3 regions of the Clostridium sp. CM027 genome follow, and region 1 is predicted to be linked to each of the others. Evidence: a T-box and tRNA genes for the amino acid it is inferred to sense, from the RefSeq annotation. Region 1 holds a T-box; the other regions hold tRNA genes.

The links. A T-box is a leader RNA that pairs with one kind of tRNA and senses whether it is charged. The one in region 1 lies ahead of KTC92_RS17280 (valine--tRNA ligase), so its partner is inferred to be a tRNA-Val.
Region 2: it encodes a tRNA-Val, which carries the amino acid that the T-box ahead of KTC92_RS17280 (valine--tRNA ligase) is inferred to sense. The anticodon was not compared.
Region 3: it encodes a tRNA-Val, which carries the amino acid that the T-box ahead of KTC92_RS17280 (valine--tRNA ligase) is inferred to sense. The anticodon was not compared.

What each region holds. Positions count from the first base shown of each region.
Region 1 covers NZ_CP077725.1:3,626,522-3,629,802, forward strand. Annotated here, with positions in the region: gene KTC92_RS17270 (hypothetical protein) at 1-129, opposite strand, end outside; gene KTC92_RS17275 (ABC transporter substrate-binding protein) at 478-1,500, opposite strand; T-box leader at 1,674-1,899, shown strand; gene KTC92_RS17280 (valine--tRNA ligase) at 1,983-3,281, shown strand, end outside.
Region 2 covers NZ_CP077725.1:2,734,333-2,737,613, reverse strand. Annotated here, with positions in the region: gene KTC92_RS12935 (ABC transporter permease) at 1-760, opposite strand, end outside; tRNA gene KTC92_RS12930 (tRNA-Thr) at 1,060-1,134, opposite strand; tRNA gene KTC92_RS12925 (tRNA-Asp) at 1,140-1,216, opposite strand; tRNA gene KTC92_RS12920 (tRNA-Val) at 1,222-1,297, opposite strand; tRNA gene KTC92_RS12915 (tRNA-Glu) at 1,311-1,385, opposite strand; tRNA gene KTC92_RS12910 (tRNA-Asp) at 1,471-1,547, opposite strand; tRNA gene KTC92_RS12905 (tRNA-Val) at 1,553-1,628, opposite strand; tRNA gene KTC92_RS12900 (tRNA-Glu) at 1,642-1,716, opposite strand; gene KTC92_RS12895 (NAD(P)/FAD-dependent oxidoreductase) at 2,054-3,281, shown strand, end outside.
Region 3 covers NZ_CP077725.1:2,350,060-2,353,340, forward strand. Annotated here, with positions in the region: gene KTC92_RS11095 (ATP-dependent RecD-like DNA helicase) at 1-63, opposite strand, end outside; gene metK (methionine adenosyltransferase) at 270-1,445, opposite strand; SAM riboswitch class I at 1,531-1,633, opposite strand; tRNA gene KTC92_RS11105 (tRNA-Tyr) at 1,736-1,820, opposite strand; tRNA gene KTC92_RS11110 (tRNA-Thr) at 1,826-1,900, opposite strand; tRNA gene KTC92_RS11115 (tRNA-Val) at 1,933-2,008, opposite strand; tRNA gene KTC92_RS11120 (tRNA-Tyr) at 2,051-2,135, opposite strand; tRNA gene KTC92_RS11125 (tRNA-Thr) at 2,141-2,215, opposite strand; gene yyaC (spore protease YyaC) at 2,573-3,127, shown strand; gene KTC92_RS11135 (rod shape-determining protein) at 3,253-3,281, opposite strand, start outside.

The DNA of each region.
Region 1 (3,281 bases):
TTTTTCTGTATTTACCGTGTAGAGATTTCTTCCAAGTTCTTGAGCAACTTTTTGTGCATTGTTTTCATCTGAACTTTTACATCCAGTAAAAGCTATAGTTATTAAAAATAGTAGACTGAATAATTTCATTATTTTTTTCAGGATTATTCCCCCTTTATTATATATAAATTGCTTACCGTTAAGCTTGCCATAATAAAATCTGCGGAATACTTTATATAGTCTTATTATATCCGAATATTCAGAAAATGTTAATTATCAACATTAAATTTAAACATAGCCTTTTTTATAGTTGAGAGTTGATAATTGAGGTTGAGTTTTCATTTGGAAATTCTTATTTTATGTTTAATTAAGATGCGTTACGAAAAACATATGTTTGAGCGACAGCGAGTTTATGTTTTTTAGCAAATTAATTAAAAATAAAATTAGTAGTTCTTAGCGAAGTGAATGCATTAATAGTAATGTATACTTTTTTACTTTTTATTTTAAGTCTTTTACGGCTTTGTCGCTAAAGGAATTGTTGACGATTTTATTAAAAGATGGTCTTTCGGGAATTAACGCTGCGTTATAAGATTGTATTATATCCATAAGCTTTGTTAAGTCATCTGATTTTAATATTGGGTTCGGCGCAAAAGCATTTATATCTCTATAGTTTTTAATGGATGAAGTAAGAACAGCCTCATCTGCGCCAGGGAAATAAGATTTAATTGAAGTCATTACTTCTTTATCGGAATGACTACTTACCCATTTTTGACCTTTATATATTGCATTAGTGAATTTTTGAACCATTTCTGGATTTTTTTCTATATAAGATTTTGTGGAAAAAAAACATGTATAAGGTATGGTTCCAGCGGACGCTCCGATGGAGGCTACAATATGTCCAGAATTATCTTTTTTCATCATACTAGCACTAGGTTCAAAAAGAGTAACATAATTACCTGCTCCGCCCTTGAAAGCACCGGACGTAGCTGTGAAAGCGAGGTTTGTAACAAGATTTATATCAATAACTGGTTTAATACCATGATTTTTTAAGACATACTCAAAAGCCATTTCAGGTACGCCGCCAGGTCTTCCTCCTATTACAGTTTTACCCTTTAAGGATTCCCATTTGAAATTCGCTTCAGCATTTCTGCCTACTAAGAAAGATCCATCTTTTTGTGTTAATTGTGCAAAAATAACAGGATAGTCTTCTCGGTGTTGATTATAGATGTAAATAACTTGCTCAGGTCCACAGAAACCTATATCTACAGATTTGCTTAATACCTGCTGCATAGTTTTGTCCGCTCCCTGCCCAGTTGAAAGGTTGATTTCAATACCCTCTTCTTTAAAGAAGCCTTGAGAAATAGCTGCATACATAGGGGCATAGAAAATAGAACGAACTACTTCACTTAATTTTACTTTTACTAAAGCATCACTAGGTTTCTTTTTACAGCCGGAAAATAAGGTGGTTATCAAGGCGAAAGAAAGAAACAGGGAAAAAATCGAAATTTTTTTAAGCTTCATAGATACCTCCATATTATATAGTTGCTATAATTATATAATATGAAAGAGCGTGTAGATGTGACATTTTAAATTCAAAAATGAAATACCTTGACATATGTAAATTAAGAGGTATACAATAAATGAAAGACAAGTGAATAATAATTGAACAACTAGATAATAATTTCATAAAACATTCAAAAGCGTAGATGAAGAGGAGTAGGGGAAAATAATATTAAGAGAGGAAGATCCAGAGGCTGTAAGATCTTCTATATGAAAAACCTTGAAGGTAGCTTCGGAGCTTCTTTGCCAATTCATGTAATTATGAGTAGATGGCAAAGACGGTTTTCTTAATCGTTAAATTTTAAAGAGCCTGCAAAATTGTAGGAAAAAAGGTGGTACCGCGAGCTTTTCGTCCTTTTATAGACGAAGGCTCTTTTTTTATTGTTTGAAATTTATTGCTAAAATAAATTGACATACTAATTATTGTTTAGGAGGAGTTAATAATGGAAGAAAATAATAATATTGCTAAGAATTATGATCCAAAAGAGTTTGAAGAACGACTTTACGCATGGTGGGAAGAAAAAGGATTTTTTACTCCAACCGTTGATAAAGATAAAAAACCATTTACAATAGTAATGCCCCCACCAAACATTACAGGAAAATTACATTTAGGGCATGCTCTTGATAATACTCTTCAAGATATTCTAATAAGAACTAAAAGAATGCAAGGGTACAATACCTTGTGGCTTCCTGGTGAGGACCATGCTAGTATTGCAACAGAAGTAAAGGTTGAAAATGAACTTTTAAAAAAAGGGCTTAAGAAAAAAGAAATGGGAAGAGAAGCCTTCCTTGAAAAAGTTTGGGAGTGGACTAATGAATATAGAGAAAAAATAAGAGGACAAATAAAGAAAATGGGATGTTCTGTTGATTTTACTAGGGAAAGCTTTACCATGGATGAAAACTTAAACCATGCAGTAAGAGAAGTTTTCGTTAAATTATATAAGGATGGACTAATATACCAAGGCAATAGGATAACAAATTGGTGCCCAAAATGCATGACGGCAATTTCAGATGCTGAAATAGAGTTTGAAGAACAAGAGGGGCACTTCTGGCATGTTAAATATCCAATAATAGGTAGCGATGAGTTTTTAGAAATAGCTACCACGAGGCCGGAAACTATGCTTGGAGATACGGCGGTAGCTGTAAATCCTAAAGATCCACGGTATACACATTTAGTAGGAAAAAAAATAATGCTACCTCTAGTAAATAGAGAAATACCAATAATTGCAGATGATTATGTTGATATAGAGTTTGGAACAGGCGCAGTTAAAATTACTCCAGCACATGATCCTAATGATTACCAAGTAGGAAAAAGACATAATCTTCCAGAAGTAGTGGTTTTGGATGAAAATGCAGCTATATGCGAGGGTTATGGAAAATATTCAGGTCTTGATAAATATGACGCAAGAAAGGTCATGGTAGAAGATTTACATAATGCAGGACTACTTGTTAAGATAAAAGACCACGCTCATAATGTAGGTACTCATGATAGGTGTAAAACCACTGTAGAACCAATGTTATCAAAACAATGGTATGTTAAAATGAAATCACTTGCAAAACCAGCTATAGAGGCTGTACGGGAAAATAAAACTAAATTTGTTCCTGAAAGATTTGAAAAAACATACTTCAATTGGATGGAGAATATTCAAGATTGGTGTATATCAAGACAGTTATGGTGGGGACATAGAATACCAGTATGGTATTGCAAAGATTGTGGGGAAATTATAGTTACAGTTAATGCG
Region 2 (3,281 bases), 890 kb from region 1:
CTATCATTATTGTTGCAACAACAGACGCCGCTTGCCAGTCACTTAAGGTCATCGCTTCTTGATAAATTAATGTGGCTAACACTGTATTTTTATTACCACCTAATAACTGTGGTGTAGTATAAGCAGTAAGTGCTCCTGTAAATACAAGGACTGTTCCAACTATTAATCCCGGTAAACTCAGTGGGAATATAACCTTAAAGAAGGCCTTCACTTTATTAGCTCCTAAACTTTCCGCTGCTTCTAATAAGTCATTATCTATATTTTCTAAAACTCCTACTAAAGAAATAATCATTAGCGGTGAAAATAAATAAACTGTACCAACTATGATTGCGCCTTCAGTATACATCATAGTTAAAGATTCATTAATAACGCCTAAGCTAAGTAACACTTTATTTATAACTCCATTTTTACCTAAAATACTCATCCAAGCAAAAGAACGAACAATTGAATTTGTAAGAATAGGGAATATGGTTAATGCCATGAATAACCCTCTAATCTTCTTTGAGGTTCTAGACACAAAATATGCTGTTGGAACTCCAATAACCACGCATATTGCAGATGATATTAAAGCAATTCTTAATGTTCTATAAAATATCTGCAGCGTATACTTATCTCCAAAGAAATTTAAATAATGATCTAAACTAAAGCTTCCATTAATACTAAAAGTAGGAATTATAGTACTAACTAAAGGTACTATAAGAAAATAAGCTAGTAATATTAAACACGGTACAAATAATACGTAAGTCCATTTTTTCTTCATAGGTTTAACTCTCCTAAAATTTTATCTTAATGATATTTTTGTTCGGTATATATAATTTATATTTATTTCACAAAACCAATAATGTGGCAAAATATTGATATTCGTCCAAAAAATACGAACATTAATTTATTTTAATTGCTTATTATATGTGTTTATGCTACTATAACGATCGAATGTTGTCAATATTTTTATTTTTTCAAGACAAAAAATCAAATCACTCTAAATACATTTTGAATCTTAATTTTCCATCAAATATGCCGGACGTAAAAAAAGTCCTAAACAAATGTTTAGGACTTTTTTGGAGCTGGCAATAGGAATTGAACCTACAACCTGCTGATTACAAGTCAGCTGCTCTACCGTTGAGCCATGCCAGCAAAAATGGCGACTCAAAAGGGATTCGAACCCTCGACCTCCGCCGTGACAGGGCGGCACTCTAACCAACTGAGCTATTGAGCCATATATGGTGGGAACAACAGGGTTCGAACCTGTGACCCTCTGCTTGTAAGGCAGATGCTCTCCCAGCTGAGCTATGCTCCCATATATGTTTTAATGGTGACTCCTAGGGGAATTGAACCCCTGTTACCACCGTGAAAGGGTGGTGTCTTAACCGCTTGACCAAGGAGCCTTATTATTTTTCAATGATTCTTTTGATAAGAATCAAACTTATAAATTAGATGTTCTTTTATTAAACTATAACAGTTTAGTAAAAATGGCGACTCAAAAGGGACTCGGACCCTCGACCTCCGCCGTGACAGGGCGGCACTCTAACCAACTGAGCTATTGAGCCATATATGGTGGGAACAACAGGGTTCGAACCTGTGACCCTCTGCTTGTAAGGCAGATGCTCTCCCAGCTGAGCTATGCTCCCATATATGTTTTAATGGTGACTCCTAGGGGAATTGAACCCCTGTTACCACCGTGAAAGGGTGGTGTCTTAACCGCTTGACCAAGGAGCCATACTAATTTGTCACTTTATTTATTATGGGCTTACGTCTTGCAACCCGACATAAACTATAATACCTAATTTTTCTTAAAGTGTCAACATATTTTCTTATTTTTTTTATTATTTTTTTTCGCAAAACACTCAAATCCAGTTAAATCAACGGTTCCCCTTATAGAATTTTTTTTATGTTTTTTTGAAAATAACTACTTTTACTAAACAATCACAAACAAATTCTATGGTTACTTATAAAACAAAATAAAAATTCATTTTCATCCTACTGATTTTAGGGTAAGATTATATGTAACCACTTTATAATCTAAAAATATTTTTTCTCGAAAGGAGAGATTTTCTTGAAACATTCTCTTATAATAATTGGCGGAGGTGCCTCTGGTTTAACCTCTGCTTTAATAGCAAAAGATTTTGGTATAGATGTAGCAATAATTGAAGGAACCGACAGAGTAGGTAAAAAAATACTAACTACCGGTAACGGTAGGTGTAATATCAGTAATGTACATATAAATAATGATAGATATCACAGTGAAAATCCAAATTTCGCAGGTTATACGCTAGATTCTTTTACCATAAAGGATACTATAAATTTTTTCGAGTGTTTAGGAATACCTTTAGTTACAAAAGATGGTGGTAAAATGTTTCCTATGTCATTGCAAGCCTCATCAGTACTTGATATACTACGCTTTGCTATAGACGAAAAAAAAATTCCACTATATACAAATACCAAAGCTAAGGAGATTATTAAAACAAATAAGGGTTTTAAAGTTTATAGCACAGATAATTCTACATATGAATGTGAAAGGTTGATTATTGCGACCGGTGGTAAATCAGCTCCTAAAACGGGTTCTGACGGTTCCGGCTATTCATTGGCTAGGCAATTAGGTCATAGTATAATCTCTCCTGTACCAGCCCTTGTACAGCTTAAATTAAACTATAATAAACTAAAGGCTCTATCTGGAGTAAAGTTTGATGGCTTTGCGGAAATATTTATAAACGATAAATATGTTCAAAAGGAATTCGGAGAAATACTTTTCACAGATTACGGCATTTCTGGTCCTCCTATTCTTCAGCTTAGTAGAACTGCATCTTATGGTTTATCTAAAAATAGCAAGGTTTCTTTAAGTATTGATATGCTACCAAATATTAGCTACGAAGATCTAAAAGCATTTTTAAATAATCATTGGTCAGTATTCCCAAGTCGCTGCGTTCATGATTCATTCATCGGAATAATCAACAAGAAGATCATTCCAATAATTTTAAAAGAAGCAAATATAGATGACATTCATAAGCCTTGTTGCGATTTGGCCTCAAACGAAAAAAATGCTCTATATACTTTGCTAAAGCGATATCAATTTGATGTTTCAGGTACTAATTCTTTTGCAAATGCTCAGATAACTGCAGGAGGCATTAATACAAAAGAAATTAATCCCGAAACCCTAGAATCTAATATTACTAAGAATTTATTCTTTGCGGGAGAAATATTAGATGTAGATGGCGATTGCGGTGGTTTTAACCTTCAATGGGCATGGAGTTCTGGTGCTATTGCCGGCATCAACGCCTCCAAAT
Region 3 (3,281 bases), 1.3 Mb from region 1:
TATATATCCATTTTCTTCATTATGAAATACTACATCTTCGATTATCCCTTGTATTTCCGGCATAAAATCTCTCCTATTTATAAATTCATATAATAACATTAATAATAATATTATTAGCAATAATATTATTATTAATGTTATTATATCATATGTATTTTACATCTCTTATGTTCAGTATACCCCTATCTTAGGTTTTATCAAAATACTACTTAATAATCACATGCACTAAAAAGGGATAACAATTAATAATTGTTATCCCTTTTTTTATATTATACGTACTTTTTTATTTCATCAACCTTGTTTAGTTTTTCCCATGAAAGATCTAAATCAATTCTTCCAAAATGTCCATAGGCAGCTACTTGTTTATAAACAGGTCTTCTTAGTTCTAATTCTCTTATAATTACAGCTGGCCTTAAATCAAATACTTTTTCAACTATTTGAACTATTTTATCATCGTCAATTTTTCCTGTTCCGAAAGTTTCGACCTCTATAGATACCGGTTTAGCTACACCTATAGCATAAGCTAACTGAATTTCCAATTTATCTGAAACTCCTGCAGCAACTAAATTTTTAGCAACCCATCTTGCAGCATATGCAGCGGATCTATCAACTTTTGTTGCATCCTTTCCTGAGAATGCTCCACCTCCATGTCTTCCATATCCACCATAAGTATCTACTATTATTTTTCTTCCTGTTAAACCAGAGTCTCCTTGCGGTCCTCCAATTACAAATCTGCCTGTAGGATTTATATAATATTTAGTATTTTCATCTAATAATCCACTTGGAACTACAGGTTTTATTACATGCTCTTTTAAATCATTTTCAATTTGATCATGAGTTGCTTCTTCTGCATGTTGAGTTGAAATAACAATAGTATCTATTCTTACTGGCTTATTATCTTCATACTCTACAGTAACTTGAGTCTTTCCGTCCGGTCTTAAGTAATCTAATGTGCCATTTTTTCTTACTTCGCTTAACTTTCTTGCTAATCTGTGAGCCATAGCAATTGGTAGTGGCATGTATTCTGGTGTCTCATTAGTTGCAAATCCAAACATCATGCCTTGATCACCAGCACCTATTGCGTCAACCTTATCAATCTCGCCTGCTTTAGATTCTAATGCCTCATCTACTCCCATAGCTATATCTGTTGATTGTTCATTAATAGACGTAAGTACAGCGCATGTGCTAGCATCAAACCCGTATTTTGCTCTAGTATATCCTATGCCTTCAATGGTATTCCTAACAACCTTAGGAACATCTACATAACAACTAGTTGTTATCTCTCCCATTACTAAAACCATTCCTGTAGTAACCGCTGTTTCACAAGCAACCCTAGCATAAGGATCTTGCTCTAAAATAGCATCAAGTACAGCATCTGAAATTTGGTCACAAATTTTGTCTGGATGTCCTTCTGTAACGGATTCTGATGTAAATAATCTTTTCATTATAATTCTCCCTTCTATTCTCTAAAATTTCCCTATAAAAAAATAAAACCTCTTCCAAATATAAGAAGAGGTGATTTAATCATCTCCCTTATCTTGCAGATTATAACTGCAGGAATTGGCACCATGGTGCATTGCACCGGTTGCCGGGTTTCATAGGGCCTTTTTCCCTCCACCTCTCTTGATAAGAGTTATCAATTATTAACTTTTAATTATAATACCATATGCATTCTATGGTGTCAACAGAATCTAAACCCTGTAAAAAATAAAAAAAGACATCTATAGATGTCTTTTGGTGGAGGAGGACGGATTCGAACCATCGAAACATTACGTAACAGATTTACAGTCTGCCCCCTTTGGCCACTCGGGAACTCCTCCATATGTGGAGCTGGCAATAGGAATTGAACCTACAACCTGCTGATTACAAGTCAGCTGCTCTACCGTTGAGCCATGCCAGCATGCATTTTATTCTATTTTAAAAAGATTATTATGGTGGGAACAACAGGGTTCGAACCTGTGACCCTCTGCTTGTAAGGCAGATGCTCTCCCAGCTGAGCTATGCTCCCATAATTTATTGTAAACCATAATTTATTGTAAACCATTATAAATGGTGGAGGAGGACGGATTCGAACCATCGAAACATTACGTAACAGATTTACAGTCTGCCCCCTTTGGCCACTCGGGAACTCCTCCACTTATGGAGCTGGCAATAGGAATTGAACCTACAACCTGCTGATTACAAGTCAGCTGCTCTACCGTTGAGCCATGCCAGCATATTATGTTTTATCATTTTGCCGTTTTACCGTTTTACCGTGTCGACAAGAATTATTATACAACTTTAATTAATTAATTTCAAGTCTATTATCCTTTAATAAACGACTTCTTCTCTCCATAACTATACTATTCGCATATTTGCTTAATATTAAGCATTGATACAACTTACTATTTGCACAAATAATTTATTATATTTTTTATTTGGTTTTCCTTCATATAGTTAATATACTTATATATCATTTTTTAATTAATCATTTTTTTATTCTTTATTATAATAATACACGGGATTTATTCATATAAATTATTCATAGGAAACTAATAATTTTTCCCCAGCGCAATACAAGGAGGTATATTTCTTGAGTAAAGCTAAAACCCATTATAAAGATCCTTTAGCATACTATACACTTTCTAATTTTCTAAAAGACTATATTGACAAAAATACTTTAGTTGTTTGCATAGGTACCGATAGATGTATAGGCGATTGTCTAGGTCCTTTAGTTGGTACACTTTTAAAAAATAGTTCCTTTCCATTACCTGTATATGGCACTATAGATAATCCAATTCATGCCTTAAACATAGATAGTAAATTATCTAAAATAAATGCATTGCACCCAAATTGTACTATAATAGGTGTAGATGCTTGTTTAGGAGACATTTCAAATATTGGAGAACTCCAAGCTAGAAATTATCCAATTCATCCTGGCAAAGGTGTAGGGAAAACCCTTCCTAAGGTAGGCACTCTTTCATTAATAGGTATAGTAGATTCAAGTGATGATAGTGAATTATTTACAAATAGAAACATAAGATTGAGCTTGGTAATGGATATTGCTAATGTTTTAAGCAGATCCCTCTTGCATTCATACTATTTGCACTCCCTTACCAATGAAGAAAATAATTTGAGCCCTGTTTAACATGCTTTAATTAGTTTTAAATAATTATCCACAATTTAAACTTACAAATCTTATATAATATAAAAATAAGCAATGCAATTAAACTAATAATTGTATTGCTTATTTTTATAGCTTGCTTATACTTTTTATTCTGTTAAGCATAATTCTCTTCCAT